Linked DNA regions of Flammeovirga yaeyamensis. The protein of the gene in region 2 interacts with the protein of the main gene of each other region in a pairwise test. Links are inferred from orthologs where the notes say so. Each region holds a gene or a part of one and is shown on either strand. Other genes may lie near its edges. The genes, in order: dprA and recA.

Evidence for each region.
Region 1: the proteins of recA (region 2) and dprA interact in binary tests that used the Bacillus subtilis proteins (3 or more experiments, as listed by UniProt). The link is inferred for Flammeovirga yaeyamensis from one-to-one orthologs.

The regions. Positions count from the first base shown.
Region 1 is NZ_CP076132.1:2,806,019-2,823,237, forward strand. The notes cover bases 14,257-17,219. They hold dprA (DNA-processing protein DprA), read left to right. Parts: upstream 14,257-15,160; coding sequence 15,161-16,279; downstream 16,280-17,219. Other genes in these bases: rsmA (16S rRNA (adenine(1518)-N(6)/adenine(1519)-N(6))-dimethyltransferase RsmA), read left to right, coding at 14,257-14,793; KMW28_RS11110 (glycerate kinase), read left to right, coding at 16,281-17,219. In the rest of the region: KMW28_RS11045 (SPOR domain-containing protein), read right to left, coding at 1-855; KMW28_RS11050 (peptidylprolyl isomerase), read right to left, coding at 995-2,989; KMW28_RS11055 (thymidine phosphorylase), read left to right, coding at 3,048-4,352; deoC (deoxyribose-phosphate aldolase), read left to right, coding at 4,484-5,149; KMW28_RS11065 (phosphopentomutase), read left to right, coding at 5,155-6,300; deoD (purine-nucleoside phosphorylase), read left to right, coding at 6,302-7,009; KMW28_RS11075 (hypothetical protein), read left to right, coding at 7,205-7,708; KMW28_RS11080 (Fur family transcriptional regulator), read right to left, coding at 7,779-8,240; KMW28_RS11085 (DUF3299 domain-containing protein), read right to left, coding at 8,249-8,689; 4-hydroxythreonine-4-phosphate dehydrogenase PdxA, read right to left, coding at 8,694-10,052; KMW28_RS11095 (WD40/YVTN/BNR-like repeat-containing protein), read left to right, coding at 10,399-13,884; more of rsmA, read left to right, coding at 14,008-14,256. UniProt on the Bacillus subtilis protein: Protein that helps load RecA onto ssDNA during transformation. Binds cooperatively to circular ssDNA, is able to bridge different segments of DNA. Favors the loading of RecA onto SsbA- or SsbB-coated ssDNA and formation of RecA-DNA filaments.
Region 2 is NZ_CP076132.1:63,320-80,410, forward strand. The notes cover bases 4,818-7,652. They hold recA (recombinase RecA), read right to left. Parts: upstream 6,840-7,652; coding sequence 5,796-6,839; downstream 4,818-5,795. Other genes in these bases: KMW28_RS00255 (chalcone isomerase family protein), read left to right, coding at 4,946-5,650; KMW28_RS00265 (pyridoxal-phosphate dependent enzyme), read left to right, coding at 7,334-7,652. In the rest of the region: KMW28_RS00245 (SusC/RagA family TonB-linked outer membrane protein), read right to left, coding at 1-1,851; KMW28_RS00250 (hypothetical protein), read left to right, coding at 2,167-4,716; more of KMW28_RS00265, read left to right, coding at 7,653-8,716; KMW28_RS00270 (SUMF1/EgtB/PvdO family nonheme iron enzyme), read left to right, coding at 9,083-10,606; KMW28_RS00275 (T9SS type A sorting domain-containing protein), read left to right, coding at 10,632-11,276; KMW28_RS00280 (formylglycine-generating enzyme family protein), read left to right, coding at 12,063-13,091; KMW28_RS00285 (T9SS type A sorting domain-containing protein), read left to right, coding at 13,134-13,784; KMW28_RS00290 (TonB-dependent receptor), read left to right, coding at 13,929-16,313; KMW28_RS00295 (aminopeptidase), read right to left, coding at 16,362-17,091. UniProt on the Bacillus subtilis protein: Multifunctional protein involved in homologous recombination, DNA repair and competence.

The DNA.
Region 1 (17,219 bases), 2.8 Mb from region 2 along the record:
GACATCATTTTTATTGGACTGAATTAATGCCAATAGTAGACCTGATGCTGACTCCAATACTAAATAAGAGCGTAACTCCTTGGGATTAATTGTTACTTGATAACCGTTCATCTGCCAATCATTATCAATCACAATTTCTTCTGATTTTTGAATTTTATATCTTTTCGATTTTAAAATCCTCTCTGAAAAAGCTTTTGAAAGACCTTCTTTGTAATCGTTTTTTTCTTTCAACTTTACCAGATGAATAGTCAATTCTGTTTTAGAAAATGGTTCAACATACTTTCCTTCAACAATTTCATCTACATTATTTTTGAAATTTCTTTGAATGATTCCTCTAGGATAATCAAATTCTATATTACGGCTAATACTATTCGATCTTACATTTATATCATCAAAATAGGATAATGATTTCAGAGATCTTATCTGAAAATTCGGGTTATGAGGTAATTGCAACAATAGATCTAAAGATGTCCAACTTGCAGGATAATTATCAACTTCATTTTCTGATAAAGGAATTAATTCCTCGTGTAGCTTATTATAGTTTTGAACTTCTAAGGCATTCAATCCAAAATTATCCTCTAGTTTCATCTTTAATGCTAAGACATCTTCCAAACTCTTCTCAGCACCAATAATAATATGATACCATTTCCCGTCTACATCATTAGATTGTGTAATTGCATAAGGTGAAAGTCCCTTATTTTCGAGATAATCTATACCATTTTCCATTTCGTCGTACTCTCTAAAAGAGGCAATTTTAACAGAGAATGGCTTTTCATCATTGAACTGTTCTGGAGAACAAGAACAAAAAACAATCGCAGAAAAGATAATATACAAGTAAGGATGAATTAGTTTCATTTTGTTGCAGTTCATTCTAAAGGGTAACATTAATTCGTTACCCTCAAGTTAAAGTATATTTGTGAAATTATGAATTAGAATAATCCAAATCCAATAAATTATAATCTATGTTTATAATTCATCAATTAAATGATGCATTTTATTCAATTGAGGTCAATATTTCTTCTCTTATAATAGATATATCTATAATCTCATCTCCATATTCTAATTTTTGCATTACATCAAAACCATCTACCACTTCAGAGAAAATTGTATATCGGCCATCTAAGTGATGTGTTGGAACTAGAGAAAAGAAAAACTGACAAGATTCTGTGTCTTTCCCTGCCGAGGCAATTCCTAATGAACCTCTCTTATAATTTAGCATTGAAAACTCACTCGGAATGTTATAATCTAAACCACCAAAACCATCTCCTCTTGGATCTCCACCTTGTGTAACAAAATTAGGCACCATTCTATGGAAGTGAAGGTGATTATAAAAACCACTATCAATTAAACTTACAAACATAGCAACAGTTGCAGGTGCCTCTTCTACTTTCAATTGTATATCTATATCACCTTTTTCTGTTTTGATTCGTGCAATCTGATTCTGTTCAATATCCTTTATATATTTCCATTGAATACCTTTATTTGGATATGAAGTTTTTGCTTTAAACTCTTTCCCTTCTAAAAAGGCTATCGTCTTTTCTAATTCAATATAAGCTTCGACTTGAAGTGGCAACTCCAAAAGATCTTTGACCTCATTTAATTTAGCAATAGATGGAAAATGAGACTTAAAATGATCATGTTTCTTATTTTGAATAAACTGACAAGCATTGTAAATCTGTGATACGTCTTTAGTTGCGATACATTCTTCGAGAATTCTTTTTAATTCTTCACCTTCTTTTTTCGATGGACGGAATTTTGAGGAATAATCATTTAAAACCAATTCAATAGATTTCGTTTTTAGAATATTTACATCAGTTGTTTTCCAAGTATCAAATGCTAAGTCTTTACCATATTTTGATTCTGTAATTGCTTCTAACCAAATCGTCTTCTCATAAGATGATGGTGCATTTTCAAAATGTTTCAAAGCAAATTCATACATCTTTTTATCCTTATTCCTTTTACGAAGAATGGCTTTCATAGCTTCCGCTTTTGCATTATTAAAGTTAACCACCTCAAGAATATCAAAAACTTCTTTTGCTTCTGACCAACCTAACTTGTTATAAATCGACTGAGCAGCAATTTCTGCAACAATAGGATCATTATAACTTAAATATTCAATTGATTTATTAATCACACCTGAATACCTTACCTTCTCTGTTGCCATTAAAGCATTTTGAAGCACAGTTGGTGATTTTTCATCAGTTAAGATTTTCTTTAATGCAGTAGCACTACCTGCTCCTTTAGAAAAATTTTGAATCGCTTTTGTAAAATTGGCTCTGATTAACTCGTTTTCATGATGTCTGGCATTATCAAAAATATTCGAATTAAACGTTTCTAACATATGCTTACTATTGATTCTAGCAAAATAAGCACTACACCATTCTTTTGTTTCTACACTCTTTGATTTTGTAAAAATGCGCATGATTTGTTCAGAAGCATCATACGATTGATAACCCTGCCAATCTTTTGCTCTATGCAAACCCTTTACAATACCAAACATCACATTTTCATCGCTTAATACGAAATGTGTCAATAGGTAAATAGCACCATCGTTTGCACATTTCCCCAAACTTTCGAACATATGTTCTAATAATTCTGTTTCTTTTTGATGTTTTACTATAAAATCAATAATAAATGGAGATAAAGAACGGTCCCCCATTTGCCCTAAAGCAAATGCAGCTGCTATCTTTACATTAAGGTGATTAGATTCTAAAAGAACTCCTTTAATATCAGAAATTGCTAAAGTGTCTTGTACAGAACCAAGAGCAATTAAGACTTCTTCTTGATAAACGGTGTCCTTTAGAATCTTTAATAATTCTTTTGTATTACGTTCATCTCTAAGAGAATAAATTTCTCTAATTTTGTGGTCCTGAAATTTATTGGAATATTTTTCACCTCCACTAGTTCCTTGTTCTTCTTCTGAACAAGAGATTATGAAGAGACCTAAAAAAAATAAATAAAAAATCGATAAGAATTTATAGTTGCTCATTTGTGCTAAATATGTTTATCGATAAAATAACCAATTAAAAACCTCATACACAAATTTTATGCGTGCAGTCGATATAATCATTAAAAAAAGAGAGGATTTAGAATTAACTTCTGAAGAATTAAAAGAATTTTTAGACGGTTACCTAAAAGGTGATGTAACCGATTATCAAATGTCGGCCTTTTTAATGGCTGTCTTTTTAAATGGACTTTCTGATAATGAATTAAAAGTTTTGACAGAGACTATGAGAAACTCTGGCGACTTGATTCACCTTGAGGGGGTCACTAGATTTCTTATCGATAAGCATAGTACTGGAGGTGTTGGCGATAAAACTAGTATTGCTCTTGCTCCCCTCTTATCCACTTTTGGTATTGGTACGGCAAAAATGTCCGGTAAAGGTCTTGGTCATACAGGAGGTACTTTAGATAAATTCGAAGCTATCCCTGGTTTTAAATTCCCAGAGTCTGAAGCAGAGATGGTCAATAGCATTGAGCATTCAGGCATTGGTATCATGGGACAGACAGATGATATTGTTCCTCTAGACAAAAAGCTTTATGCCTTGAGAGACGTGACGGGTACTGTAGATAGTTATCCTTTGATTGCCTCGAGTATTATGAGTAAAAAGCTTGCCGTTCGTTCTGATGGAATTATCCTTGATGTTAAAGTAGGCGACGGTGCTTTTATGAAAACATTGGAGAATGCTCAAAAGCTTGCGAACATCATGAGAGATATCGGAACAATGTTCGAGCGTAAAGTGCATATCGTACTTAGTGGTATGGAACAACCTTTAGGTAATGCTATTGGTAATGGACTTGAAGTCTACGAAGCGGTTGAATCTTTAAAAGGTAATGGTCCTAAAGACTTTGAAGAATTGATTACAACAATCACAGGTATCGCTCTTGTTCAAAAAGGAGTTGTTAAAACGGTTGAAGAAGGTATTGAAAAGGCTGTTGCTAAATTACACTCTGGTGAAGCGGTTACTGCCCTTAGAGACTTCGTTGCTGATTGTCATGGTGACGCCTCTTATATCGAGCAACCTGAGAAATTCTTAACTGCTCAATTCAAATATGAATTAAAAGCGGATGCAGATGGTTGCATTTCCCAATTAAAGGCAGAGTCTGTAGGTACAGCAGGTATGCTTTTAGGTGCAGGTAGAGAAACAAAAGAAGATGTTATCGATTATGCTGTTGGTATTGTTCTAGAAAAGAAAGTAGGTGATATTGTCTCTAAAGGAGATACTTTAGCCGTACTTCACTACAACAAGGAGAATGACAAATTCAAACAGGCAGTCGAATTATTGAATTCTGCTTATCAGATATCAAACGATAAGGTGGAACAGCCGAAAGTGATTCTAGACATTCAATAATTATAGGATACAAAGAACTTTTGTGATGATTATTATTAATAATTGCAAAAGAAATGAGCTTCACCTATTCAAATAGTAACTTTGTGCGTTACAAATAGAAATACAAATCATAATAAGCATATAAATTAGATATGAGTATAGCTAAATACGTTGATCACACTATTCTTGCAGCGAACGCGACTGCATCTCAGATTATTACTCTTTGTGAAGAAGCGAAAGAACATAACTTTTTCTCAGTTTGTGTCAATACATCTTATGTGCCATTAGCAAAAGAACATACTAACGGTTCTGATGTTGCCGTATGTGCCGTAGTTGGTTTCCCATTAGGTATGATGGATACTGCTTCTAAAGTATTCGAAGCTAAAACAGCAGTTGAAAATGGTGCTGATGAAATCGACATGGTTATCAATGTGGGTAAATTGAAAGATGGCGAAAACGATTATGTGGAAAATGAAATCCGCTTAATCAAAGAAGCAATCGGTTCTAGAGTTTTGAAAGTGATTATCGAAACTTGTTACTTAACTGACGAGGAAAAAGAAAGAGCCTCAAAACTTTCTGTGAATGCTAATGCAGATTTCGTAAAGACTTCTACTGGTTTCGGTACTGGAGGAGCTGCTTACGAAGATATTCAAATCATGAAAGACGCTGTTGCTGGTAAAGCACAATTAAAAGCTTCTGGCGGTGTTCGTGATTATGAAACTGCTCAAAAATATATCGACATGGGTGTTACTCGTTTGGGTACATCTAGCGGAATTAAAATTATTCAAGGCGGTACAGCCGACGAAGGTAGCTACTAATATATATGAGTAAAAGAGTTGTTTTAGTCGTTCTCGATAGTGTGGGTATTGGCTTTAGTGCCGACGCAGACGAATATGGAGATCGCGGTGCAAATACTTTAGGTCACATTGCCGATAGTGCAGGGTTAGACATTCCTAACATGCATAGAATGGGTTTAGGTAACATTGCTCCTTTACATGGTTTACCTTCTCTAGGTACGACTTCTGCTGCCTATGGTATGGCCAAAGAAGTTTCTAAAGGAAAAGATACCACTACAGGACACTGGGAAATTGCTGGTCAGATTCTTTCTGAGCCATTCCCTACTTACCCTAATGGCTTCCCTGAAGATATTATTTCTGCTTTTGAAAAAGCAACAGGTAGAAAGACAATTGGTAATAAAGTAGCTTCAGGAACAGCTATAATCGAAGAACTTGGCGACCAACACGTTGCCTCTGGTGATTTGATTGTATATACTTCTGCAGACTCTGTTTTCCAGATTGCTGCTCACGAAGAAGTTGTTTCTTTTGAAGAATTGTATAAATACTGTGAAATCGCAAGAGAACAATTGAATGTTGGTCGTGTGATTGCTCGCCCATTTGTGGGTAAAAACGGTAACTATACAAGAACATCAAATAGACACGATTATTCTTTAGAGCCATCAGAAAATATGCTAACACGTATTAAAGCTGCCGGTAAAGATAGTATTGGTGTAGGTAAGATATTTGATATCTACGCTGGTAAAGGATTTACTGATCATGTTTATACAAAAAGCAATGAAGATGGTATCGATCAGACTATCGAATACTTAAAGAAAGACAACAATGGTCTTATCTTTACTAACCTAGTAGATTTTGATATGTTATTTGGACATAGAAGAGATCTAATTGGTTATAGAGATGCTTTAGAGTATTTTGATCAAAGATTACCTGAGATTATGGATGCCATGAAAGAGGATGATGTTTTAATCATCACTGCCGATCATGGTAATGATCCAATCTTTAAAGGTACTGATCATACTAGAGAACATATTCCGATTTTAGTCTATGGTAAAAAGGTAAAACCCGTCAACATTGGTTTTAGAAACACTTTTGCCGACATCGGAACTACAATTGAAGAATTATTATTAAATGAAGCCCCTACTACAGGAAGCTTCGCATCCATGATTTTATAAGATGAGTATACATATTGGTGCAAAGCCAGGTGATGTGGCAGAAGTCGTATTAATGCCTGGAGATCCATTAAGAGCTAAATATATTGCTGACAACTACCTTGAAGACGTTGTTCAATACAATAACGTAAGAGGTATGTTAGGTTTTACTGGAACATACAAAGGTCATAGAATCTCTGTACAAGGTTCTGGTATGGGTATTCCATCAATTGGTATCTACGCCCACGAACTAATTACTGAGTTCAACGTACGTAAATTAATTCGTGTAGGTAGCTGTGGTTCAATGCAACCACATATCAAACCAAGAGATTTAGTTATTGCTATGTCAGCTTCAACTGACTCTTCTTTTAACCAAAACCGTTTCGGTGGTAAGGATTACTCTCCAGCTGCTGATTTCGAAATGTTGAGAAAAGCCAACGAAGTAGCAAATGCGAAAGGTATTAAACCATACAACGGTAATATCCTTTCTTCTGATGCATTCTACGGTGATGATGCTGATGAGTGGAAGAAATGGGCTAAATACGGTGTACTAGCGGTTGAAATGGAAACAACTGCTTTATATACTATCGCAGCTCAATTTAACGCTAGAGCGATGACTATTCTAACTGTATCAGATAGTTTGGTAACAGGTGAAGAATTAAGTTCTGAAGACCGTCAGAATACATTTACAGATATGATGGAGATTGCTTTAGAAACTGCAATTGCAGACTAATTCAATTCCCACATCATTTGATGTACTATTGATATTACATGTATTTAAATAGATTTTTCTATTAAGTACTAAGGATAATGGAGTTATAAATAAAGCTAAATACTTTTTAGTTAATTTATAACTCCATATTTTTTTTATATCTACTACTCTCCTATTTTTGCACGGATTTTTAACTTCATTCAAACTTCTTAATCCATGAAATATATCAAATACTTATGGGGCTTATCATTACTAGTGTATCTAGGTCTAAACCTTTTGGCTTATATCTATTTACCTGAGGATGGTGTAACCGTCATTCAACAAACAGCCAATAGTCAGGCGGTGTTAATGACAAGAAGCGATTTCTTTTACGCTTCTATGGGAAGTTTATTATTAGTCAACATCTTTTTTATCACCATTGGAAATGGAATTCTGTATTTTCCAAAAATTATGGTTTTCGCTCCAAATAAAGATTATTGGTATTCAACAAAAGAAACTCGTGAAAAATTTGTTGAAATAATAAAAGGTTGGACTAAAGGAATGGCGACTATTCTAACCCTAATTTTACTAACTGCTGTTGGTGTAATTTATCAATCACAAGGACACGATCCTTTGGCTTTTAGAGTAGAATATTCTCCAATGATCCTTTGGATAATGGCTATTCTTTGGTTAGGTGTTTACTTTATAGTACTTAAAAAGCCTAATTCAACTGAGGCATAATGGATATAAAATAAAAGAGGGTGAATTAAAAAGTAATTTAATTCACCCTCTTTTTTATGTTTCAGAACAATTAAACTGTTTGTTCTTCTTTATTCTTTTTCCCTTCACAATCTTCGTTTTTACAAACTCCGTAGAAGTTAAGAGAATGCTTTTCGATTTCGAAATTATAAACCTCTTCCACCATTTGTTGGATCTTCTGGATTCTAGGATCACAGAACTCAAAGATTTTATTACATTCCTTACAGATCAAATGATCGTGTTGTTTAAAACCGTGTGCTTTTTCATACAATGCTAAGTTTTTACCAAACTGATGTTTAGTAATTAAATCACATTCTAAAAGTAAATCTAAAGTATTATATACTGTCGCTCTACTCACACGGTAATTTTTATTTTTCATGTTGATATAAAGCGATTCAACATCAAAATGTCCGCCTCTGCTATAGATCTCTTCCATGATAGCAAAACGTTCTGGAGTTTTTCTTAACTTTTTCTCCTCCAAATATTTGATAAATATTTCTTTAATATCTTCCATGTTACTATTTAATAATTTGAATTGAATTCAACAGCATCTTTCAGCTCGTAAATCAATCCTGTTTCTTCGTCATTTAAATGAAGTGTACCTTTAAAGGTGACTTCTTCTTCTTTTATTTCTCTATGATTCTTAAGGAAAATAGCCACTACAGACTCAGGTCCTGCACCACCACAGAAAAAACAACTAGAGAAAGGGTATACAGATAACATTATGGAGTTGTCTTCTGTTTCTACAGGAAGCACAAAACCTTTAATAACTATTTCAGAATTATCTAAAGCTTTCACTTCATTAGTAAATAATGGAAACGGTATGTCCATTTCAAACTCTTCAGAATATTTATATTCCCAATCAACTTTAAGAAGTTTCTGCCAAATCTCATCATCCTCTTGAGCAAATGAGAAAGACATACACAGGCAGCTCAATAAAACAATAAAAAACTTACTCTTCATTTTATTACGAATTGTCTTCTGCTTTATTAGCGTTATTGTTATCCGGTTTCTTATTAAAATTATCTTTACGACTTTTCCAATGTTCTTTCTTGTTATTAGGATTTCGGTTTCCTCCTTTATTGAATTTCGGATTACCTTGGCCCTTGGCTTTATTTTCCAACATTTTTTGTTGTTTTGTCACCTGAGCCTCTTTTCTTTCACCCGCTTCTAATTCACTTAAGTCGTACTCTTCTTCACCTACAGCACTATCAACAACCATTTTTTGATTCTTGATATGATCTTTCCGATCTTGAAGTAATTGTTTTGCATTAGGACGAATCATGTTTTCAACAACATTATTCCTCACTTTAACAATATCTACTGCTTGCATTAACGCCTCACGGAAAGATGTCTCGTCTGCAATACCTTTACCTGCAATATTATATGCTGTACCATGATCAGGTGATGTTCTTACAATATCCAAACCTGCAGTATAATTTACACCACTTTCGAATGCATGTAATTTAAAAGGAATTAACCCTTGATCGTGATACATACAAAGGATACCATCATAGTTTTTGAAAGATAATGTACCAAAGAAGCCATCAGCTGGGAAAGGTCCAAATACTAAGTTTCCTCTTTTTTTGAACTCCTTCACAACAGGTCCAATCACATTAATCTCTTCATCTCCCAATAACCCTTCTTCGCCTGCATGTGGATTAAGTCCCATTACAGCTACTTTAGGTTTTGTGATTCCGAAGTCTTTTTTCAAAGAATCAATCATTACATTCAACTTCGCTGTCACTAATTCTTTAGTAATAGTATCAGAGACTGCTTTGATTGGAATATGACCCGTAACAACACCTACTCTTAAATCGCCAGCACAAAGTGTCATCAATGTTTCTCTATCCTTAGCAAAATTTTCATTGTAATATTCCGTATGTCCAGCATACTGAAAATTTTCACTTTGAATATTTGCTTTGTTAATTGGAGAAGTTACTACCGCATCAATCACTTCAGATCTAAGATCTTCAGAAGCTTTATCGATAGATAAAAAGGCACATTGTCCTGCTTCTTGAGTTACTTTGCCAGGTTCTAATTCTTGAACTTCACTCCAACAGTTCACTACATTAATCTTCTGATCATGAATGTAACTGTTGTTGTTATATTGATGATAAGTAAACTCTTCTAAGTTTAATATCCTTTTGTACTTAGTCAAGATCTTGCCTGAGCCATATACAATTGGAGTACATATATTTGTTATCCTCTTGTCTTGCAACACTTTAACGATTACTTCTGGTCCAATACCATTGTAATCTCCTATTGTAATACCAATACGAGGTTTATTAGATCGTCTATTTTTTTGATTTTTATTATCTCTCATATTTCTGTAAAAAGTAGATTCTGTACATCTACATTTAAATTCAATTAACCAAAAGTAATCATTTATGCTATCTTTTCTATGTTAAATAGTATTAACCTTAGATTGAATAAAAATAATAATTAAGAAAGTGATTCTGTATTTTGAAAATAGTTACTTTAATAAACAGGTTAATATTGTTTAAATGATTTCCTTGAATATTACCATCGTTAGATATACCAATTCAAATTAAGTATTTTTGTAAATAATCAAGGATTTATTGAATTATTTGAAAGAATAACAAGATAACAAACTTCAAAATCAAATTAATTGTGTTCTTTTTTTAGAACAGGTAGTAAACCAATTGCCGATGAAGAGATTTTACTATTTTATATATATTCTAATATTATCTTCTGTTGTGGGTTTTTGGATCTACTCTACTTTCTATGCCCCTGTAGATGACACACCTTTCATAAATGAATATAGTTTTTCCGATACAGAACCAAATCCTTATAAACTTAATGATAAGATTATAAGGGCTGATATGCCTGGAAAGTTCTTAAAGATGAAAAATACTTTGAGTACGAAAAAAGGGAATAATGAATCAAATTATCCACTTGGATATAAAAACGCAGAAATTAAAGCACATCAAGTATCAGAAAGTAACCCTTATTTTGATTCAATTGTTTGGGCTAAAAATGGACCAACGAACGTATCTGGAACAATTTACAGCATAGTATCAGACAAATCTGATACTAATGATAATACTTGGTTAGCTACAACTGCTGAAGGTGACATTTGGAAAACAAAAAACAGAGGTAAGCATTGGACTTGTGTTACCGATTCTTTACCAAATATTCCAATAACAAAAATTATCCAATCTCCATCTCAACCACAGATATTTTATGCAATTACCGGTGAAGCATATGGTAAAAGATATATACAATCTGGCAATGGCTTACTAAAAAGTACTGATAATGGTAATACTTGGCAAATAGTAAAGAATACGCTGGAGAATGAAAAATTTCAAGCAATAACCTCTATTATTATCGATCCTTATGATCATAAAACACTCCTTATCGGGACAACGCAAAGGATAAATGACAATACATTAAGATCATTCATTCTGAAAACAATGGATGAAGGTGAAAATTGGGAAGGAGTTTATGAATCAAGTTCTATCATTCAAGCCTTAGAATATCAACCTAATAATTTCAAAGTGATTTTAGCTGGAGTTAAAAACCAAGGAATTATTAAGAGTATTAATTCAGGTAGAACTTGGGGTAAAGTTGGAAACAATTTCAAAATGTCAGGTAGAATCAATTTGGCATTTGCTTCTGTAAATACTTCTATCGTTTTAGCCTCTACAACTGGAAAAGGTAATAAACAAGCAATACTCTATGTCTCTATGAACAATGGAAACTCTTGGAAACGATTGCAATTTGAGAGTCCAATTAATCAATTATTCGGAGGTCAAGGTTGGTATAATAATTTCATCACTCCTCATCCTTATGAAACCTACTCATTCTATATTGGTGGAGTAAATATTAATAAATTATCAATTAGAAATTTTGAAACAGGACAAGCTATTTTAAGTCCTATTTCTGATGCTTATTCTGAATTTAATGGTCCAAACCAATTTCTTCAATGGTCTGGCATGTCAAATATTAAAGGATTACATCCTGATCACCATCAATTATTAATTCTCAACAATAAGAAAGACAGCAGTTTCCAATTACTTACAGCTACTGATGGTGGTGTCTACATGAGTAAAAGAGATCATCAACCTGGAGAAAAAGACAACTCATGGAATTTTGCTTCATATGGTCTTCATTCAACTCATTTTTTCGATATTGATAAGCATCCCTATAAAGATCAATTTTTCTGTGGAACTCAAGAAAATGGATCTTGGGTATCTCCTACAAACCCAAGTATTTCAAGTAAGTATAGAAGAGGATTGCCTGGTGATGGATTTGATGTGATATGGCATCAATCTAATCCTGATATACTTATAGGAAGTATATATAATAATCATTTCTTTCGCTCATTAGATGGAGGTTTTTCGTTTAAAAAAGTAGGAAATGATTTATTAGATATTGATGAAGCGGCTCCTTTTTTCAGTAAAATTGTCGATGCTCCAAATCAACCCAACTTATTGTATACAATTGGTGAAAGTGGTGTTTGGTTTTCAGAAAACTTTGGAGACTCATGGATGTTAAGTCCAATAAATAAGTTATGGAAGAGAACAGACTACATGGATATAAATGTCTCTACTGTCAATCCTAAAATTATATGGACAGGTAGTGAGATAACGGAAGACAACAGAATTCATGTATCAAAAGATGGTGGTTTAACTTTTACGGCAACAAGCGATTTTAAATACAATGGTAAAAGTCTTGGACAAATCTCAAAGATTGTATCCGACCCAATTCTGCATAATGTTGCCTATATCACTTTTGCTTTTAATAACGCTCCAAAAATTATTAAGACAGATGATTATGGAAAGACATGGAAAGATATTTCTGGGTACGCAAATACGTCTCGACACCCGCTACCGAATGTACAAGTGTATGACCTTTTTGTATTTCCATACAACAATCAAATTCTTTGGGCTGGCACCGAAATTGGCATATTCCAAACTTTAGATGGAGGAAAAAGCTGGCATAGATTAAAAAGTAATTTCCCTGCCACTTCTGTATTTAATATCCATTATAGAGATAACAGCATTTTTATAGGCAGCCAAGGAAAAGGAATATGGAGTCTTCATTTAGATGTATCCTTACAACCAAAAATTCTTAGTAGTTATTATGACAAACAAAAAGAGTTAATCGTTGAAATGGAAAACGTAAGTCAATATGATTCTCTGCAATTCTATCATAAAGGGAAACTCATTGATAACGGTAAAATAGAAATCACTGGTAACTATGTGAAGTTCAAAACTGAGGATATTATCAATGATTTATCGGCCATTGGATATAAAAACTCACTTCCTTATACTTCTAAATCTTCTAATATTTCACCTTTTGAATTTGGTCATTCTGTTTCTCATTTTCACTTTGATCATAAGTCTGATTCCGTTGAAAATAAACTAACTGGGAATTTATTCAATGAGTTTTCAGCACCAGGGTTTTCATATTCTTTACATACTGAACACCCATACAAAGTAAATGAAACAAAGTATTCGTATTTAAAATCTCCAATCGTATTAGATCGTTATAATAGTACACTTTACTATAAGGATATAGCATTAATTGACACGAATGACCATGTATCAATACAGGCCTCAAAAGACCTTATTCATTGGAAAAATATTAGTGGGAATTATAATGCTTCATTCAATACAGATTGGACATTTACGATCAATAAAAAAGATCCAATGGGATCTCAAAACTTAGAAGTCCCCCATTCTATTAATCTTTTAGAGCACTTTAGTCCCCAAGACACTGTATATTTTAGATTTGAGCTTTCCTCCACAAAATCAAAAAACAATTGGGGTTGGGCGATATCCTACATTGATATTCAAGGCAAACATGACACTGAATATAACAATGTTGTTTTCAACAATTTGATTCCAATTCAGGCCAGTGTTTCTCCATCAATTGTAAGTGATCAAAAAATAAATGTAGAGATCTTATCCAACGATAAAAAGTTACTTGATATCAAAATCATGAACTTAATTGGTAATAACGTTTTGGAGAGAAAATATATAAAATTGAATAAAGGTTGGAACAAATATCCTTTAACATTACCTTATCTAACGGATGGCATGTACATCATCAATTTGGAATATGACGATAAGGTAACCTCTTTGAAATTTATGGTGAGCAAAAAGAAAGACAAGCACATCATCATCTAAATTTAGATCTTTACCCTACTTCGATGTGGTTAATTTCTGTATCTGTTTGTTATTGAATTTGTAATAATAAAATAAAAGGGTGTTTTTTGTATCCCTATTTTAAGCATAATAAAATTATCATTTATGGCCAACGTAAAACCTAAGAAACATTTAGGACAACATTTCCTGGAAGACATGCAAATCGCAGACGATATTGTGAATGCAATGACTCAATATGGTGGATATAAAGAAATCTATGAGATCGGTCCAGGTACTGGAGTTTTAACTACTCGTTTGCTTAATAAAGATGATATAAAAACTACAGTAGTAGAAATAGATACCGAATCTGTAGACTATTTAAGAGATGTTGTCGGTTTACCAGAAGATCAAATTATTGGTGGTGATTTTCTTAAATTAGATTTTGATAAAATTGCTCCTCACCCTGTTGGATTAATTGGTAACTTCCCTTACAATATTTCTACTCAAATATACTTTAAAGTACTAGAACATAAGGATCAGATTACTGAATGTGTGGGTATGATTCAAAAGGAAGTAGCAGAAAGAATCTGTTGTAAAACAGGTGGAAGAACTGCAGGTATTCTTACTATCCTTGTTCAAGCATTTTATGATGTCGATTACCTATTCACTGTACCTCCAACGGTATTTAATCCTCCTCCAAAAGTTGATTCTGCAGTAATTTCATTAAAAAGAAACGATAGAAAAACCCTGCCTTGCGATGAAAAATTATTCTTCAAGGTAGTTAAACAAGCTTTTTCAACACGTAGAAAAACATTAAGAAATGCAATGAAGCCATTTGGTCTTCCTGCTGACTTCCTTAAAAAGGATATATTTTCTCTACGCGCTGAAGCCTTAAGTGTAGATGATTTTATTCAATTGACAGTGGAAATTGAAGAAATAAGAAAATCATAGTTTCACTAGCTTTTCAACATATAAGTTATTCCTAATTCTATATATAAATATTAAAAACAGAAATCAGGATAACATCATTTTCGGGCATTGCTTTTTGTACAATTAATTTACCAGATATATCTGATATTTTATATTCAAAAGCATTGCCCGTTTCGTTTTTTAATACCTACCTTTTCATTAGTAATGAAGTTATGCTTCAATACAAATACTCTAATCATCATTTATAAAATTATCTAAATTGATACTATAACGGACTTTTTACCTTTCATTATCATTGCTAAATAATATTTCAATTATTGTTTTTATTTAAAACAAATGACACTATATTTAACAAATAATTTCTTAACGAATCAAATAATACCTGAAAATGACCATCACTGAATCCAAATTTTATGAACTATGGCTTAACAACATCCAAGGAATTGGGGGTGCAACAAGTAAATTATTAATAAGTCATTTAGGATCTGCTGAAGATGTATTTAAATCTTCGCCTACTCAACTAAAAAAAGTAAGTGGTATTGGAGAACATACGATTCACTCAATTGGGATATCAAAAAAATATTTAAAGAAAATTGATCTTGAGGTCCAAAAAATTGAAAGTGCCAATGTTCGGGTTTTATCATATACCGATGATGAATTTCCTAAACGTTTAAAATACCAGAAAGACTCTCCTTACCTTATTTATGTGAAAGGAAAAGCAAAAGGGCTTTATGCCAAGAAAACAATTGGAATTGTAGGTTCTCGATCGGCAAATTATTACGGTAAATCAGTTACCAATAAATTGATTGAAGATTTGTCAAAATTTAAAGATATAGCTGTTATTAGTGGTTTGGCTTATGGGATTGATATACAAGCCCATAAATCATCATTAAGCAATAATGTGGGAACAATTGGTGTAATGGCCAATGGTTTGAATAAAGTCTACCCTTCTATGCATAAAAACACTGCAATAGAAATGATTAAGGACGACAATAGCGGTCTTATTACTGAGAATTTAATGGACGCTGAACCTGATGGGCCTAAATTCCCTGCTAGAAATCGAATTATTGCAGGATTATCTGATGTCATCATTGTTATTCAAGGAAAAAAGAAAGGTGGTGCGCTTATTACTGCAGATATTGCCAACAGCTACCATAAAGAAGTTTTTGCTGTTCCAGGACAGGTGAATGATGAATTAGCTGAAGGATGTAATAACCTTATTAAATATCAGAAAGCTAGAATATACACTTCTGCTGATGATATCATCAAAATGATGAACTGGGATATTCAAGAAAAAAATAATACTCAAAAAACGCTATTTGATACCTCAGATTTATCGAAAGATGAATTATCTATTGTAGATTTATTGAAAGAAAACGAATATCACATAGAAGAATTAGCTATTCAACTTCAAACGCCAATTCCTAAATTGTCAGGCTTCTTACTACAACTTGAATTAAGAGGTATTATTCGTTTAAAGCCTGGAAATATTTATAGTTTAAAATAACATGAAAATAGTAATTGCCCCTAATGCTTTTAAAGGTTGTATTTCGTCTATTGAGGCTGCCAATATTATACAAGAGGCATGGTTAAATAATAGACCAAACGATGAAGTGATCAATCTACCACTTGCCGATGGTGGAGACGATTTTGATCATGTTATTGCCTTATATAAAAATGGGACATGGAACGAAGTGGCCACAGTGAATGCATTAAACCAACCACATACTTCTGGTTATTACAAAGTAAACAATGCGACTGCAGTAATAGGAATGGCATCTGTTTGTGGGTTAGCCGATATCAATGAAGGCAAAAGAAACGCTTTAGAAGCTAGCAGTAGAGGTTTAGGAATAGTGATGATGCAGGCGATTAATGATGGATGTAAGGAAATAATTATTGGTCTAGGTGGTAGTGCATCAACTGATTTTGGTTTGGGAGCACTGGCAGAATTAGGTCTACTATGTATTAATGATGACGGAACACCTATTCAACCCAACGGAGGTAATTTATCTTCAATCAGAACATTTGATATTCAAGAATTACTAAATAAAATAGAGGGTATTTCTTTTTACATTGCTGTGGATGTTGAAAACGGATTGTTAGGAAAAAATGGAGCTGCTCATGTTTTCGGTCCTCAAAAAGGTGCGAATGCAGAAACCATTAAAATACTCGATGATAATTTAAGCCACGCTGCCGACCTTACACAAATAGCTACAAGTATTGAAGTTCATGATGCTATTGGAAGTGGTGCTGCCGGCGGAACTGCAGGAGGTTTTATGGCTTTCTTAAATGCCACAATATTAAAAGGAAGTGAATTTGTGATGGATTGTTCAGGTTTTGAAGATCAACTCTCTGATACAAAATTAATTATCACATCAGAAGGTACGATTGATGATCAAAGTCTGTATGGTAAACTTCCCTATCAAGTAGCAATAAAAGGAAATGAA
Region 2 (17,091 bases):
AGAAGGATAGAAATAAGAATTGTTTCCTTCTGATAAAGTCGATGTCCAATCGTTTCTACCTGTTACTGTTAGGTAAATCCATTTATCGTAACCAAAGTCCATTGACCCGTACACCGAATTCATTTCTTTTTCAGAATGATTCTGAGTACCTGTTACCATGGCTGCATTACTTACATGATACCAATCAGAATAAAATTGACGCATTTCAATACCTACATTATTCTGTTCAGTACGCATCATATTCGCACCCAATAGACCAGAAATATTGAACCTTCCGATATCTTTATTGATGTTCAAATAAAGATCGTGGTTCATCTCCATTCTTTGTAGACTACTGACTTTACTTTCACCATCACTCAAAAATGGAGTACCAATTGGTGTGATCGTTTCGTCTCTTCCAGAAGTAAAATCAATACCATTTCTGTAGTTTAATTTTACACCTTTAAGTAACTCCAAACTCACATTTGCCGATAGTAATACTTTATCTTTAAAATCTTTGATGTACAAATTGTCCATCACCCAGTAAGGGTTTAAAGTATACACATCATTCATAAAAATTGGTTGATGTCTATTCTTTTTAAAGATTTCTGCAGATTGTGTGGCAGGCATCCTATGATAAGCATTTGCTGGATTAAAAGTGGTTTCTCCTCCAGCAGAACGATTGGCTTCCTGATTAATATAAGTCAGTTTAGTATCTATCGAAAGACGTTTTGAAGGATCACTATTTACCCTTGCTGAAACCGTATTTCTCTGAATATTTGTTGAAGGTAAAATATCTTGAACTTGTTGGTTCGAATAAGATACTCTTCCTTGTAAGAGATCGTTTCCTGCGGATACGGCTACACTATTATTGTACACATAGCCCGTACTAAATATGGACATCGGATCCCATTGGTTCGTATAAGGATACTCATTCCCATCGAAACCAATATACTTCTGATTTCCCATTTTAGCTCCCCAACTCGAAAGTCCGGTATCCATTACTTCTGCACTAGATGATGGTACTCGACCTTGTGCTCCCTGCCCGTAGACTGTCTGTCTATCGGTCAGCATATTATTAGGTGTACTCCACACCATCGATGAACTGATATCAACACCAATTCCATCTTTTTTATTACTCTTTTTAGTTGTAATCAAAAGGACGCCATTCGAAGCACGACTACCATATAAAGCAGTGGCTGCAGCCCCTTTTAAAACATTGGTCGATTCAATGTCGTCGGGGTTAATCATCGATAAAACATCACCTTTATCTGTGCCACCCCAACGGCCTACACCACCTTTGTTTTTTTCGTCCATAGGGACACCGTCTATTACAACTAACGGATAATTACTACCCTTTAAAGAGGCGTTACCACGAATACTTATAGAGGAAGCCTGACCTGGTCGATTTCCAGAGATTTGTACCCCTGTAACTCGTCCACCTAGGCTGTTCATCAGCGATCCAGTATTGACTTGTGTTAAATCGTCACTACCAATCTCCGATACAGCATAGCCTAAAGCTTGCTTCTCTTTCGATATTCCTAATGCAGTTACTACCACTTCTTTAAGTTCTTCTATGTCTTCCTCTAATAAAACTTCTATTTCATTAGAAGAGGTTACTATATATTCCTTTTGCTGATACCCTATAAAGGTGAAAAGCAATTCTTGTCCAATTTCAGCCTCCAATACAAACTTCCCGTCTATATCTGAAATCACTCCCTGTGTCGTCCCTTTTATAGAGATATTTACACCAGGCAATGTGGCTTTACTTTTTGCATCTAACACTGTACCCCGGACATAAGAATCCTGGGCCAATGCTGTAGAAATCGTACCTATAAAAAGTAGGATTGCAAACAGTTGAAGTCTTATCATAATGAATAATTAAGAGTACAAATCGAAAGTTATTAAATCGTTACCATGTCCCCGAAAGGATGTTACAATAGTACAGGCGGTAGATTTACTTTTAGCGGTACAAGGGAGGTTACAAATGGGATAAATTTATTAAAATATGCAAAAACAAGGGTATTAATCTCCTTAACAATGTACATATATAAAAAATACCCCCTTATCTTTTGCATTAATTAAAATAGTTTTAGAAATCGCATATCTATAATTCTAACAACTATTTCAATATCTCACTATCGACCTAATTCTAGTTAAATCGAATACTAACAAGCTAAAGCCAGTATGTCTCAAATTATTAAAAGCCTAACTTTATTTTTCATTTCAATCAATGTGTGTTTTGGACAAGGTGGACTTTCTTTTGAAAGCTCTGCAATTTTAGACAAGCAGACGACCTCACTTTTATTGCCTAAAAAAGAGCAAATAAGAGTAGGAAAAGAGATTAAACTAAAGTTTAATTTGTCGTTAAAAAAGTCTTATTTCATCGGTAATATTCTCAGGATTATTGGGGATGAAAAACATAAAATTGATCTCATTTATTATCCTGGAAAAAATAGAAGTGAGAATAGTTTGATCATTACTTTTGATCAAAAAAGACACCTTATACAGATACCGTTAAGTCAGTATGGTCAATATGTTGATTTAAGTGATTTTGAAATCAACATCAATCAATCAAAGAAAACTATTGTAGTTACAATTGGTAATCAAAAGTTCGAATCTTCTCTTACTGAATTTCCTTATCTATCAAATTTGAAACTCATTTTTGGATCATCCGAGGATAATGAAAATGAAATTATTCAAATACCTACTTTTACACTAAATAACGTTCAAATTTCTTCTCGTAAGAAAGACTATCACTGGCCTTTAAATGAGTATAAAGGAAGTAGTGCCAATGAGGTACATCATAATAAAGATGGAAGTGTAGAACGTCCAAATTGGCTTCTAAAAGATCATTATCATTGGAAAAAAATAGCAGAAGTAGAAACCGCTTTTCATCCAGCATTGGTGTATGATAGTCTTAAAAAAGAAATCATTTCTATCGACCAAAAATTTCTCAATAGGATCAATATAAGATCACAGAGAGTAGTTACCACCGAAGCACCAATTAAAGCGATTAAAACGGGAATTTTCGAAGGGATCAATCTGCCCAAAGAAAAGAAATACTTGGTTTTTGATATTCGCGGTAAATCTATTTCCTCTCTATATTATGGGGATACGGTAGCACAAAGAGTCATTAATAATAAAGATATGGTTGAATATCTTCACCCGAACATTTTTTATAATGACTCTACAAATGAGATCAAGGAGATCAATGGTTTTGGAATGTTTAAGTTTAAAACTGATTACCGAAAATATAATCGTACCTATGGAAAGAGAGAACTATGTCCTTTAAAAGGTGATAGCATTGCTCCAAGAAATCGAATGTCACAGTATAAACTCAATAATAATGAGTATTTACTTTATGGGGGCATAGGTAATGAAAATGGTGACCAAACTTATGGCTCACAGTTTTTTTATGATCTCTATAAAATCGATACTGAAAAAGATTCGATTACGAAACTTTGGGAGATGAAACCTCCGATTAAAAATATGAGTAATGTCGGAGATATTTACTTGGATAAAGATGGAAAATATTTTTACAGTGCGGTTTTTCTAAATAATAACCATAATACGACCATTCAACTGATGGCAATTAATATGGAAAATGGAGAATTGAATCCCGTTTCTGATACTATCAATCTAAAATATAGAGATACCCAATCTGAAATTAAATTATTTAGGAACCCTTATAATCACTCTTTCTATTTATGTTATTTGAATGGATCTTATTTGCAGAATACATCTATTTTGATGATTTATGAACTTAAAGGTCCACCTATTAATTCAATTCAAAGAGTAAAATTAGATCATTTAAGTCAGGCTGGAAGTGATAGTTTTAACTTTGGCTATTTTATCTTAATCATCGGTATTCTCATTCTTGTTTACTCTGTAAGCTATTTTTATCGTCCTAAAAAGGGGAAAACATCAAAAGATAAGAAGATTTTTGATACCCAAAAAGTAGAAGAAAAGCAGGAAGACTTCATTCCTTTTTACCCTATGGAAAAGGAGAAAAAACAAGATAAGAATGCGCTCTATATCTTTGGTAAATTTAAACTCTACGATAATGAAAACCGAAATATCTCCCATCAGGTCACTGAGAAACTAAAACAGGTATTCCTTATTATATTATTCTATCCTTTTACTCATCATCGACATATTACAACAAAAGAACTTACAGAACTTTTATGGCCTGATTCTACAAAAGCAAAATCTAAAAACAATCGTTCTGTGACCATACGTCGTTTACGTGTTATTTTAGAACAATGTGAAGGCATACAATTGGTATTTGAAAATAACGCCTGGGCCTTTTCATTTGATGATCTTTTTTACAACGAGTTTTACCATTTCCTAGAAGTGAAAGAGAAATTATATTATCAAAATGTAGCTATTAAAGACTATATCAACTTCTATCAAATCGTGGAAAAGGGTAGTGGTTTACAACCAATGGCATTTGAATATATCGATGAAACTTTATCTAAAATTAAATCTGAAATTTTAGAAACGCTCATTTACTCTGCAAAAAGGGTAAATGACTTATCATTTAAGAATCAAATTATCGATTGCATTTTTGAGTATGACAAATTGGATGAAGAGGCTTTAAATTTAAAAATTCAAACCTTATTATTAATGGATAAAAAGGTGCAGGCACATCAAGAGTTTACTAAATTTTCGAATTATCACCTTAAGTTCTTTGGAGAGCCCTACACCAAATCATTTGATGAAATTGTAGATTAATATAAACATCCGTACATCATTCTTTATTTAATTCGATATAATGTACTATTTACATTTATTCTCAATTATATAAATCATAATACAAAAAACATGATAACCATCATCAATTTTTCTTATCGATTTTAAATTCTTTGTGTTTTTAAAGAGTTGAATAGAATTAGATTTCTCTCTCAATGAAAATTCTATTTCTTCTTTATTGAAATGAGTTATCCACATTTACACCACAAACATGAAGTATATTTATTTCGTCGTGTTTTTTGTATCTACATTTTTTTCACACTCAGTAAATGCACAAGACCAACACGATGTTACATTATTATATAATGTAGATTTTAAGAAAAAAATTGAGTCCTATGGTAAAACACTACAACTAAACGGAGGAGGAACCTATATCAAATCGATACATAAACTATTTTCATGTGGTTTATATTTAGAAAAACCCAGTAATGATCCCCTTAAGATTATTTATTCTGAAGAATTAAGAATCATCGATTTGGTGATCACTTCCAATCAGTTTCAATCTCAACGTACTATTGATGAGATTAAAGATCTACACGAAAAAAATAAGGAATTATTAAAGAGTGGGAAATTTTCAACAATCCTCCAAAATATCAAAGAAGCTGATGTTGTCCTACCAAATACATTTGTAGAAACTTCTCACTTTTTTGAAAATGCCTTTGCCACATCAAATAATTATGCAACCGATAATTATCATTCTTATATAAGCGATTTTGCAAAGATTTTTGAAGATAAAAATACCATTGGAGACCATTATCGTTTCGAATTTCATGGAGAAGACGATACTAAGATTTTCCGAGACAATAATTTATTACTTGATATCCACCATAAAGAATTTCAGAACGCATTATTGAATGTTTTCATTGGAGGAAACGCACCCAATTCTTCTTTAAAAGACGATCTTCTTTCTAAATAGTCTTTGATATTTATCAATGAATTATCACTTCCAAAAAGTGCTTAATAAAAAAATCCCTCACTTTAGAAAAGCGAGGGATTTCATTTTACTACTATAATATTTTAATGCGAGTATCCCCACTCAGCATTAACTATTTGTTTCTTAATTATTCAGCAGGAGCAACTTCTTCCTCCTCTGGAGCGATACCAAATACTTTTTCTTTGATTTTCGCTTCCAACTCCTCCATTAATTCTGGATTCGACTTGATCAATTCTTTCACTGTTTCTCTACCTTGACCTAATTTAGATCCGCTGTAAGAGAACCAAGAACCTGCTTTGTTGACAATCTCAAATTCAACTGCCATATCCAATACCTCACCTGCACGAGAAATACCTTCGCCATAAAGGATATCGAATTCAGTTTGTTTGAAAGGAGGTGCCACTTTGTTCTTTTGTACTTTCACTCTTGTACGGTTACCAGTTACGTTATCAGCAGATTCTTTGATCGCACCGATACGACGGATATCCAAACGTACAGAAGCATAGTATTTTAATGCGTTACCACCTGTCGTTGTTTCAGGGTTACCGAACATTACACCAATCTTTTCACGTAATTGGTTAATGAAGATAGCTGAACAGTTTGTCTTAGAAATAGCACCCGTAATTTTACGAAGTGCTTGTGACATTAAACGAGCGTGAAGACCCATTTTACTATCACCCATATCGCCTTCCAATTCTGCTTTTGGTACTAAGGCAGCCACTGAATCGACTACTAATACGTCGATAGCACCTGAACGAACCAATTGTTCAGCGATTTCTAAAGCTTGTTCACCATGGTCTGGCTGAGCCACCAACAATCTTTCCATGTCGATACCCAATTTTTCAGCATACACTTTATCAAAAGCGTGTTCTGCATCAATAAATGCAGCCATACCACCTTGTTTTTGTGCTTCTGCAATAATGTGAAGCGTTAAAGTAGTTTTACCAGAAGATTCCGGACCGTAGATCTCGATGATACGACCTCTTGGAATACCTCCAACACCTAAAGCTAAATCAAGTCCTAAAGAACCTGTTGAAATTGCAGGAACATTTTCGACGCTGTCGTCTGTCATCTTCATAACAGCTCCTTTACCGAATTGTTTTTCCAATTTAGCAATAGTTGTTTCTAATGCTTTTAATTTTTCTGTGTTTTGCCCTTTATCCGCAGCCATGATAACTAAATATTTTTGTGTGTATGTTATTTCTTTTTGATCATCAACTTTTCTACTTCCGAATTGTTGATAATACAAACTTAGGGGAGTAGAACGTAATGTAGATACGTTCAAAGAATTTTTTTGATATTTTTTTCGATTATTTTTTAAACATATTTATCAAATAATCAAAATATAAACATTTAACGATTAATGTTTTATCAAATGTAAAACATGTTTTTGAAAAAAACCAACTTAGTTAAAATAAATAACATATAATTGATAAATAATTTATCATTTGATCAAAATAGAAGCTTTAATAGTACTTTTAAATGCATAAATTGAACATTATGTAGACAAATTTGTTTAACTCCTGCTTTTCAAAAGACTATTTGATAAAAAATAGAGACATCAATCTAAGAATCAGAGAAAAGATCGGTTCATTTCTTATACATTCTTCTTGCACATCACTTTATTTAATTACATTTGTAGATATAACTCACACTAATACATACATGAATAAACCACAAGATCTTATATCACTTATTGGAAATACCCCTCTTGTTAAAGTAGAAAACATGGATACGGGGAACTGTGAACTCTATTTAAAACTAGAGAACCAAAACCCTGGGGGATCTATTAAAGACCGTATTGCCTTAAGCATGATTGAAAATGCAGAAAAAGAAGGTAAAATTAAATCGGGAGATACCTTAATAGAAGCAACGGCTGGAAATACAGGACTTGGTCTTGCGTTAATTTCGGTTCTAAAAGGATATAAACTAATTCTTGTGATGCCCGATAAAATGAGTAAAGAGAAAATTGCTCACCTAAAGGCAATGGGTGTACAAGTATTATTAACTCGTTCTGATGTAGGTAAAGGACATCCGGAATATTACCAAGATATGGCAAAAGCGTTGGCAGAAGAAAAAGGATACTATTATATAGATCAATTTTCGAATCCGCACAATTCTTTGGCACACGAATTAACTACTGCTCCAGAGATCTATGCACAAATGGATCAGAATGTAGATGCAGTCGTAGCAGGTGTAGGTTCTTCTGGAACAATTTCAGGGATGGCTGCGTACTTTAAAAAGGTAAGTCCACAAACCGATTTAGTTTTAGCTGATCCAGAAGGTTCTATTCTAAAAGACTACATCGATAAGGGCGAATTTGGTGAAGCAGGTTCTTGGTATGTGGAAGGTATTGGCGAAGACTTTATTCCAGAAATTGCCGACTTCTCTCAAACAAAAACAGCTTACACTATCACAGATAAAGAAAGTTTCTCAACTGCACGAGAATTATTGATGAAAGAAGGCTTATTGGCTGGATCGTCGTCAGGAACATTGATCGCTGCAGCATTAAAATATTGTCAAGAACAAACAGAACCGAAAAGAGTGGTTACCTTTGTGTGCGACAGCGGTAACAAATACTTTTCAAAATTATTTAACGATCACTGGATGAAAGAAAAAGGGTTTATCGAAAAAGAGGTATATGGAGATTTGCGCGACTTGATCTCTAATCATTATGATAAAGGAGAGGTGGTAACAGCAAGCATCGAAGACACCTTATTAGATGCGTACAAAAAAATGAAGATGTACGATATTTCTCAACTTCCTATTATGGATGGTGATGAAATACTCGGAATCATCGACGAATCAGATATTTTATTTACGGTTTATGAAGACGAATCGGCTTTCGATCGATTTGCTGCAGAATGTATGACAAGTAATCTTGTGGTTATTCAAGCATCGGATAGTATCGACCGTTTGATGGAGATCTTCAGAGATGGTATGGTAGCTATTCTAATGAATGAAGATCAATTTGTTGGTTTAATTACTAAAATTGATGTGCTAAACCACCTTCGTCAGCAAACAGCTAATGATAAAGGTAAAGGTTGATTGATCAAAAATCATCACAAAGTATCCAAAGAAAGAGTCATAGAAATGGCTCTTTTTTTTTGCCTTTTAAAAAGTTCATTTGATATAAGACCTCACCGAAAATCAATTGATTTACATTTATTCAATGTTATATAAATACATTAACTACATATTTTTACATTAACAATTGAACTCATTTTCACTACTTTACAAGGTTGAATTCTTGATATAATACAATTTAAAAAAATAACGATACTATTTGTGAGGAATCATTCACTCTTCTAAAACAACATAAAACCTAAAAACAAGAGCAATTATTACACGAGTAAGAACGATGTGAAAAAAATTAATGTTTAGAAAGTAGAACTCGTTATCAACCTACATAATATGAACTTAATTTTGAATGACTACTTAAAACTTTTTGTACTTGCTATATTTCTCTGTATTCCGGTATCAACTATACTTGGGAATAATGTACGAATAACCACTTTAAACTATGGAGATAAAGATTTGAATGATCAAAGTATTCAAGTGAATCTTACTCTCGAATGGGATAATTCTTGGAAAGTAACCACTGGTCCATCCAATCATGATGCTGTTTGGTTGTTTGCAAAATTTAGAGATACTAATGGTATGTGGCAACATGTATTATTCAATTATGATATTAGTATGGATCATGGTCATTCAGAAATAAATGATTTAGCAACAATTGACCTTAGTAATGATGATGGTTTTGGTAATGCACATGGGGTATATATTCACAGTAAAGATCCAATTGCTCAACAAAGTGTGTCCTATGAATTATCGCTCAAATGGAATTATGGTCAGAATGGTTTAGGAAACGACGACGATTTAAGTATCCGATTCTTTGCTATTGAAATGGTTTATGTACCAGAAGCCGCCTTTGAATTGGGTTCATCAGGAACAGAAAATGGACATTTATACGAATACAATGGTTCAACTGTGACTGATACTTATACAGTAAATAGTGAAACAGAAATTACAATTGGTGAGTTACCTGGTAATCTTTGGTATGATATAAAAGACTCAACAGCATCTTACAAACAAGGTGATCAGTTAGGACCAATTCCTAATGATTTTCCTAAGGGTTACGAAGCTTTTTATTGCATGAAGTACGAAATCTCACAAGGTCTTTTCGCTGGATTTTTAAGTACTATAAATAAAGAATATGCAGATGAGTTATTAAAGAAGAAAACAAGCCAAAGGAATAATATTACCTCTGCAGATGATAGTATTTACACGGCAGCAGAACCCTATGCACCTCTTCAATTTTTATCATGGAAAGGATTAGCTGCTTTTTTAGATTGGTCAGCTTTACGACCAATGACAGAATTAGAATTCGAAAAAGCTTGTAGAGGAACAGCAACGCCTGTCGCCTTTGAATATGCTTGGGGAAATAACGATGTAGCAACCTCTGTGTATACCTATTCAAATGAAGGAACGAATACGGAAGTAGTGGCAACGAATTACTCTACAACTTTGGGAAATGCAATGTATAATAAGACCAATAATACTCAACCTTACAGAATAGGAAAAATGTCTTCATTCAACCTTGGCAGTACTATGACAAGAGTACAATCGGGAAGTACATTCTATGGTATTATGGAGATGAGTGGCAATATGGAAGAAAGAATTGTCAGCATCGGACGTCCTGAAGGAAGATCTTATACCGGTATGCATGGAGACGGTCAACTAAGTGAGGATGGATTGGCTAATGTTACAAATTGGCCAAGTAATTCTACTTCCATAGGCACCGGAGTGAAAGGGGGAACTTACAGCAAAGGTAATGGTAGAATGCGTATTTCTAACCGAATTTCAGCTTCCCAAACTTACAATAGTGAAAAGAAACAAATTGGAGGACGTGGTGTAAGAACAGCTCCTACCAATTAATATTCAAGATTTTAATTCTCGTTATATGAAATATATATATACGCTCTGCTTTATACTTTCCTCAATGGTAATGAATGCACAAGACATCTTCTCTGGTGGAGAAAGTAGCTTATTTACCTATGCAGAAATAATAGAAGACCCCGATTTACCCGTTACAATGGGTGATTTTAAAGTCACAAAAAATAACGCTGATGTAACGCTTTATTGGAGCACATACACAGAATTAAATAACGATTACTTCTCTATAGAAAGGTCTATTGATGGAAAACAATGGAAAGAAATAGGAAAGTTAAAAGGTTATGGAAATTCAAATCATGAAATCGAATATGAGTTTATAGATGAACAACCCTATTTAGGAACTGCTTACTACAGACTAAAGCAAGTAGATTTTGATGGACAGTTCGAATATTTCGGTCCACTAAAAGTAAGTGATTTCGATCAGACAGATGTGGTCATTTATCCCAATCCAAATAACGGGTCCTTTTATGTGACTCTACATGAAGAAGATATTCAATACTTAAAAATCTTCGATGGTATGGGAAAAGAAATACATTACAGTATTTATAAAAAAACAGACAAATTAGTACAAGTAGTTTTTCAAGAACATGTAAAAGGAATGTACTACTTGAAATTAAGAAATATTGGTTCACTACCTATAGTTATTCGTTGATTTAGTTACAGTAGAAAGAACAAACTTCATGGTTCGTCTAAAGGAAAATCTTTGTGAGATTTTCCTTTTTGTATAAAAAGAGTTTTGTAGGGTTTAAAAAAGCATGTAAAGAATATCTATAAAAACGATAAAAAATTAGTTTACATCACTTTACCATCTAATTCTTAGTTATCTATATAATATATCTAAGATTTTTCTTCATTAATTCTTTAATGACCTCAAAATATCACTAAAATCATATAATACTTACATAAGTTAGAACTAATTCTTTTTTAACCATGTTTGGATAGTAGTACAGCTTATTAACATCTATTTAGCATCATGAATAAACACTACTATTTGACTACTCTACTAATTTGTATCCTTACTGTAATTACACATGCGAATAATATTTCAGTAAACTCTTTATCCTTCCAGAATAAAGACACAGAGAACAAAACTGTAGAAATTAAAGTAAACATTACTTGGGATAATTCTTGGAAATTAACCGAGGCTCCAGGTAATTGGGATGCCGCTTGGGTATTTTTTAAATACAAAGTAGGTAACGGACAATGGTCTCACGTGAAGTTAAATTACGATCAATTAGACGCAGGACATTATGCCTTAAACGCAAACATTGATGTAAGTAATGATGACAATAATGGTAATGCACATGGTGCATTTGTATACAGCGATACACCAATACAACAGCAAAGCGTAAATTACGATTTATCATTTGTGTGGAATTATGGTGCAAACGCCGTTAACGATGATGATAAAATCAAAATCAGAGCATTTGCCATAGAAATGGTATACGTTCCTCAAGGGGCTTATCATTTGGGGTCTGGAGGTAACGAAAAAGGTCATTTTTATAAATACAATGGTTCTACTGATACAGACACGTACTATGTTGACAGTGAAAACTCAATTACTATCGGTAATCAATCAAATAATTTATATTACGATACTGCCAGCATAAACCATCAAGGAGATCAAACAGGAGTATTATCAGAAAGTTTTCCGAAAGGTTACAATGCATTCTATTGCATGAAATATGAAATCACTCAAGCACAGTTCACTGCATTTCTAAGTACCATAGATTTTGATGATGCAACTAACCTTATTCGTAAACAAGAAAAAGGTAGAAATTTGATTGTAAATACTGACAGTGTAGTGTACTCCGATCAACCTTATGTTCCAATTCAATATTTATCATGGCAAGGATTGGCTGCCTACTTAGATTGGGCTGCATTAAGACCTATCACAGAATTGGAATTTGAAAAAGCTTGTCGTGGAACTCAAACCCCTGTTCCAAATGAGTACGTTTGGGGTAATACATTACTAAATGAAAACGATTACACTACAGTTAATGAAGACACTAAATCGGAATCTATTTCAAGTAATTTTTCAATGAATACAGGTAATGCTAATTACAAGAAAAACTCTAATGGTACTTACAAACCCTATCGTACAGGGAAGTTCTCAGGATATTCTACAGGAGCTTCATTAACAAGAGTACAAGCAGGTGCTACTTATTATGGAATTATGGAAATGAGTGGAAATGTTTCTGAAAAAGTAGTGACTGTGGGTCATGAAAAAGGTAGAGTTTTTACTGGAGAACATGGAGATGGACATTTATGTCCTGATGTTGGTCTTGCAGATGTTGAAAATTGGCCTTGCAATGATACTGCTTTAGGTAGTGGAGTAAGAGGTGGTTCTTACAATAGAAGTAAAAACCTTTTGGAAACATCAAATAGAAAATTAGCAGCGAGAAACTATTATCAAGAATACCGTCAGTTGGGCGGTAGAGGAGGAAGAACAGCTCCGACAGAATAACCATCAAAACCTATCAGTTTATTACCCAATAATTACGAACCTATGAAAAAATTTTACTTCTTATTTATAATCACTTTTAACTCTTTTGAAGTATTCTGTCAAGATATTTTCTCTGGAGGAGAAAGTAGCGATTTTGGTTTTATCGAATTAGTAGAGGGAGATGATTTACCCATAGATTTGGCTTACTTCAAAGCAAATTTGGTCGATAATCAAGTTGCTATTGAATGGTCTACTGCCACAGAGATTAACAACTCTCACTTTGTGATCGAAAAATCTTCTGATAAAACAAATTGGTTTGAATTAGCTGTTATTGAAGGTAATGGTAACTCAAATACTACAATTAATTATTCATACACAGATCAAAATATTACTCACAACACTGTTTATTATAGATTAAAACAAGTTGATTTTGATGGTCAGTTTAAATATTACCAACCTGCAAAAGTTAGCTTTGATGTGGAAAATCTAATCAATGTGTATCCTAACCCAAGTACAGGTGTGATTAACATTGCAACCAACTTTTTAGGTTCATCAGAAACGTTATCACTTTACTCTTCTGCAGGTCAGGAACTACAAATTGATAGAAAGACCATTATTAGCGATAACCAATTACAATTGAATCTATCTCATTTAGAGAGTGGTGTCTATTTTCTTAAGGTGAATGGCTTCACCAAAAGAATTATGATTCAATAAAAATATATATCTCCTCACACTTAACGTTTCAATGGTAAAGTGAAGACTGTCTACGACGGTTTTCACTTTTTTTATAAAATGAATAGGGGTAAAGGATTAGCGAAGGGTCATTAATTCGAACAACAATCAAATGATCTCTGAATAATGAAAAATAAACTTCTTATCACATTCCTGTTATTGATATCAACTCATCTGATATACGCTCAAACATCACTTATTAAAGGTAAAATCACTGATAAAGTGACTCACCAACCAATTATTGGTGCAACGATTCAAATCGAGAATTCAGATCCTATTATTGGTGCAACTACTGATATTGATGGTCATTTTATCATCAAAGGTTTAAAAGTAGGACGTTATACTTTAATCATACATTCTGTTGGTTATCAAAAAGTGAGAAAGACAGAAGTTTTGGCTTCAGGAATTGATGCTCAACAATTGGAGTTTCAATTAAACGAAGAGGTGACTACTTTAGAAGGGGTAACGATTACTTCTTCAAACGATAAAGATGCCAATAATGTGATGGCCACGGTGAGTAGTCGTTCTTTTTCAGTAGAACAATCAAGTCGTTTTGCAGGTGGATTGAGCGATCCTTCTCGTGTAGCCTATAACTTTGCTGGGGTGACGTTTTCTTCTCCTCAAGATAATGGAGTGGTTATTAGAGGTAACTCTCCTTCCTCCGTTTTATGGAGAGTAAATGATTTGGATGTGTATGGTGCTGCCCATTTTGGTGGTGGTAACTTGGCAGGAGCTGGTTTGATATCCATCTTTAGTACCAACTTATTACGCAGCACAGACTTCTTCACTGGTGCATTCCCATCAGAATACTCTAACAGTACGTCCGGAGTATTTGATATTAATTTCAGAAAAGGGAATACAGAAAAGCATAGTCATTCTGTACAGCTGGGTATTTTGGGTGTTGACCTTTCTTCAGAAGGTCCAATTAACAGAGAAAAAGGATCTTCTTATTTAGTGAACTACAGACATGGCTTCATTGGATATATTGGTAAATTATCTGGTGGTACGGCTCCTAATTTTCAGGATTTATCATTTAATCTTTCTTTCCCCTCTAAAAAATACGGTAACATAAATGTTTGGGGTATGGGTGGTTTAAGTGATATTGAAACACCTTATAAAAAATATCAACATCAAATAAAAAATAAAGATAAAGAAGATGAAAACCCTGAAGTAAAAATCAAATACAGAGAATACGAACAAGATTATTTAGATAAGGATATTGATTTTGGAATGGGTGCATTCGGGGTAAACCATACAAAATCAATAGGATCTTCGAGTGTTTTAAAAACTACTTTAGGGGTGACTGCCAATAAGTATGCTAACACTACCCGTTTCTTCGAAGAAGTAGCTGATACATTAAATGAAGGAACACTTCATCCTTACGAAAACCAAAAAAACATAGATTATAAAGTTTCTTTGGCAACGACTTTAACTTCTAATATCACTTCTAAATTGATTAATAAATCTGGCGTAAGAGTCGATCTATTATCCACGGACGCTTATGCTTATAAAGCTGACTCATTGTATGGAAATCTAAATGAGGTATTTAGAACAAACAGTAGTGCTTATAACTTGAATGCATTTACTGATTTTAAATATCAGTTGTTCCCTAAATTTAGTGTAAATGCTGGATTGGCAATGACGAAGTTTGAACTTACTGATGAGGTATCCTTAGAACCTAGAATGGGAATGCAATACACGCCTACTAAAGATATTATTCTTGGAGTGGCTTACGGTAGACATAGCAAAAAAGAAGAATTGAAAGTGTATTCGTTTATTAATCCACTTACTCAAAAGGTAAATGACATGAAACTATCCAAATCGGATCATTATGTAGGTAGTGTAAAAATTAACCTCACTAAAAATATTCGATTAACGACAGAGGTTTATTACCAAGAATTATTTGATGTACCTGTAATGCAAGGAACGCCATATTCTTTTGCGAACTATACCAAATTGTGGAACAGCGATGCACCAATAGTGAATACAGGAACAGGCGTAAATAAAGGGATTGATGTTACATTAGAACGTTCTATGGTGAATGGCTTTTACTACATGCTTTCTGGATCTTTATACGATTCAAAATATACAGACGATCTTGGAGTTACCAGAAATACATTGTTCAATAGAAATTATATGGCCACCATTACCGCAGGGAAAGAGATTGTAGTAAAAGGAAATCGTCTATTAGGGTTTAACATCAATGCCACTTATTTGGGTGGTGTGCCTTTAACTCCTTACGATGAACAAGCTTCACATGATCAACAAAAAATAGTCTATAAAGAAAATGAGTTGTACTCTATCAAAGGTCAAGACGAAATTTGGATGAACTTTGGGATTACTTATAAAATTCCGAAAAAGAAAAGTGTGAGGACTTGGGGATTGGATATGCAAAATGCTTTGCTAACAGAACAAACGGCAGGGTACAAATACAATCTTAGAGAACAAAAGGTAGAAGAGGATAGAGTATTCTTTATTCTTCCCAACTTCTATTATAAAATTACATTCTAATAAAAAATGGGTGATGCCTTTTAAGACATCACCCATTTTTATTACCGTTTAAAACATCTTTTTTAGATACTTAAACATCGGCTGATATTTCTCTTTTAGATAATCCATATAGGCATGAAAGTCACCATTAAAGTCTTCCTCAAACTCCTTCTTAAATTCGTTTTGCTTACTTCTGTAGCGTTTATAACTCATAAAGAAAGTATTGTTAGGAGTGAAGTCATCGAAGTAAGTACAGTAATTATAATTTGAAAACGATAAATGCTGTAGCCCCTCCGTAATTTCTTTAATCTTTTGATCTTTTAATTGCTGCTTTTCTTCTACCGACATTTGATCAGTAAAAGTCTGATAAAGGCTATCTAAAGCATGTGTTGATTTTAAGATATACTCAGAGAATGTTTTACGATCACCACTTCGAGCCATAAACTTGATATACTCTTCAGAATACTTTCCATACTTATAAATCAAGAATCTTTTGGCTCCTTCGTCTCCTACAAAATCAGCTAGATTTTCGTTATAGGTGATACTTCCCTTTACATATAGTGTTCCATGTGTTAGCTCATGAATGACCAATTGTGCAAGGCTTCCAGTACTTCTTTCTAGCATACTACTCAATATAGGATCATTGAGTACTCCTAAAGTAGACCAAGCAGAAACTTCTCTTACATCAGCATCCCAACCTTCTTTTCTCAATTCATCTCTTTCAGTTGTTGCTAGATCTTTAATAAAATAGCCTTTATAAGGAAACGAACCTGCAATAGGAAACGACCATCTTTTTGGG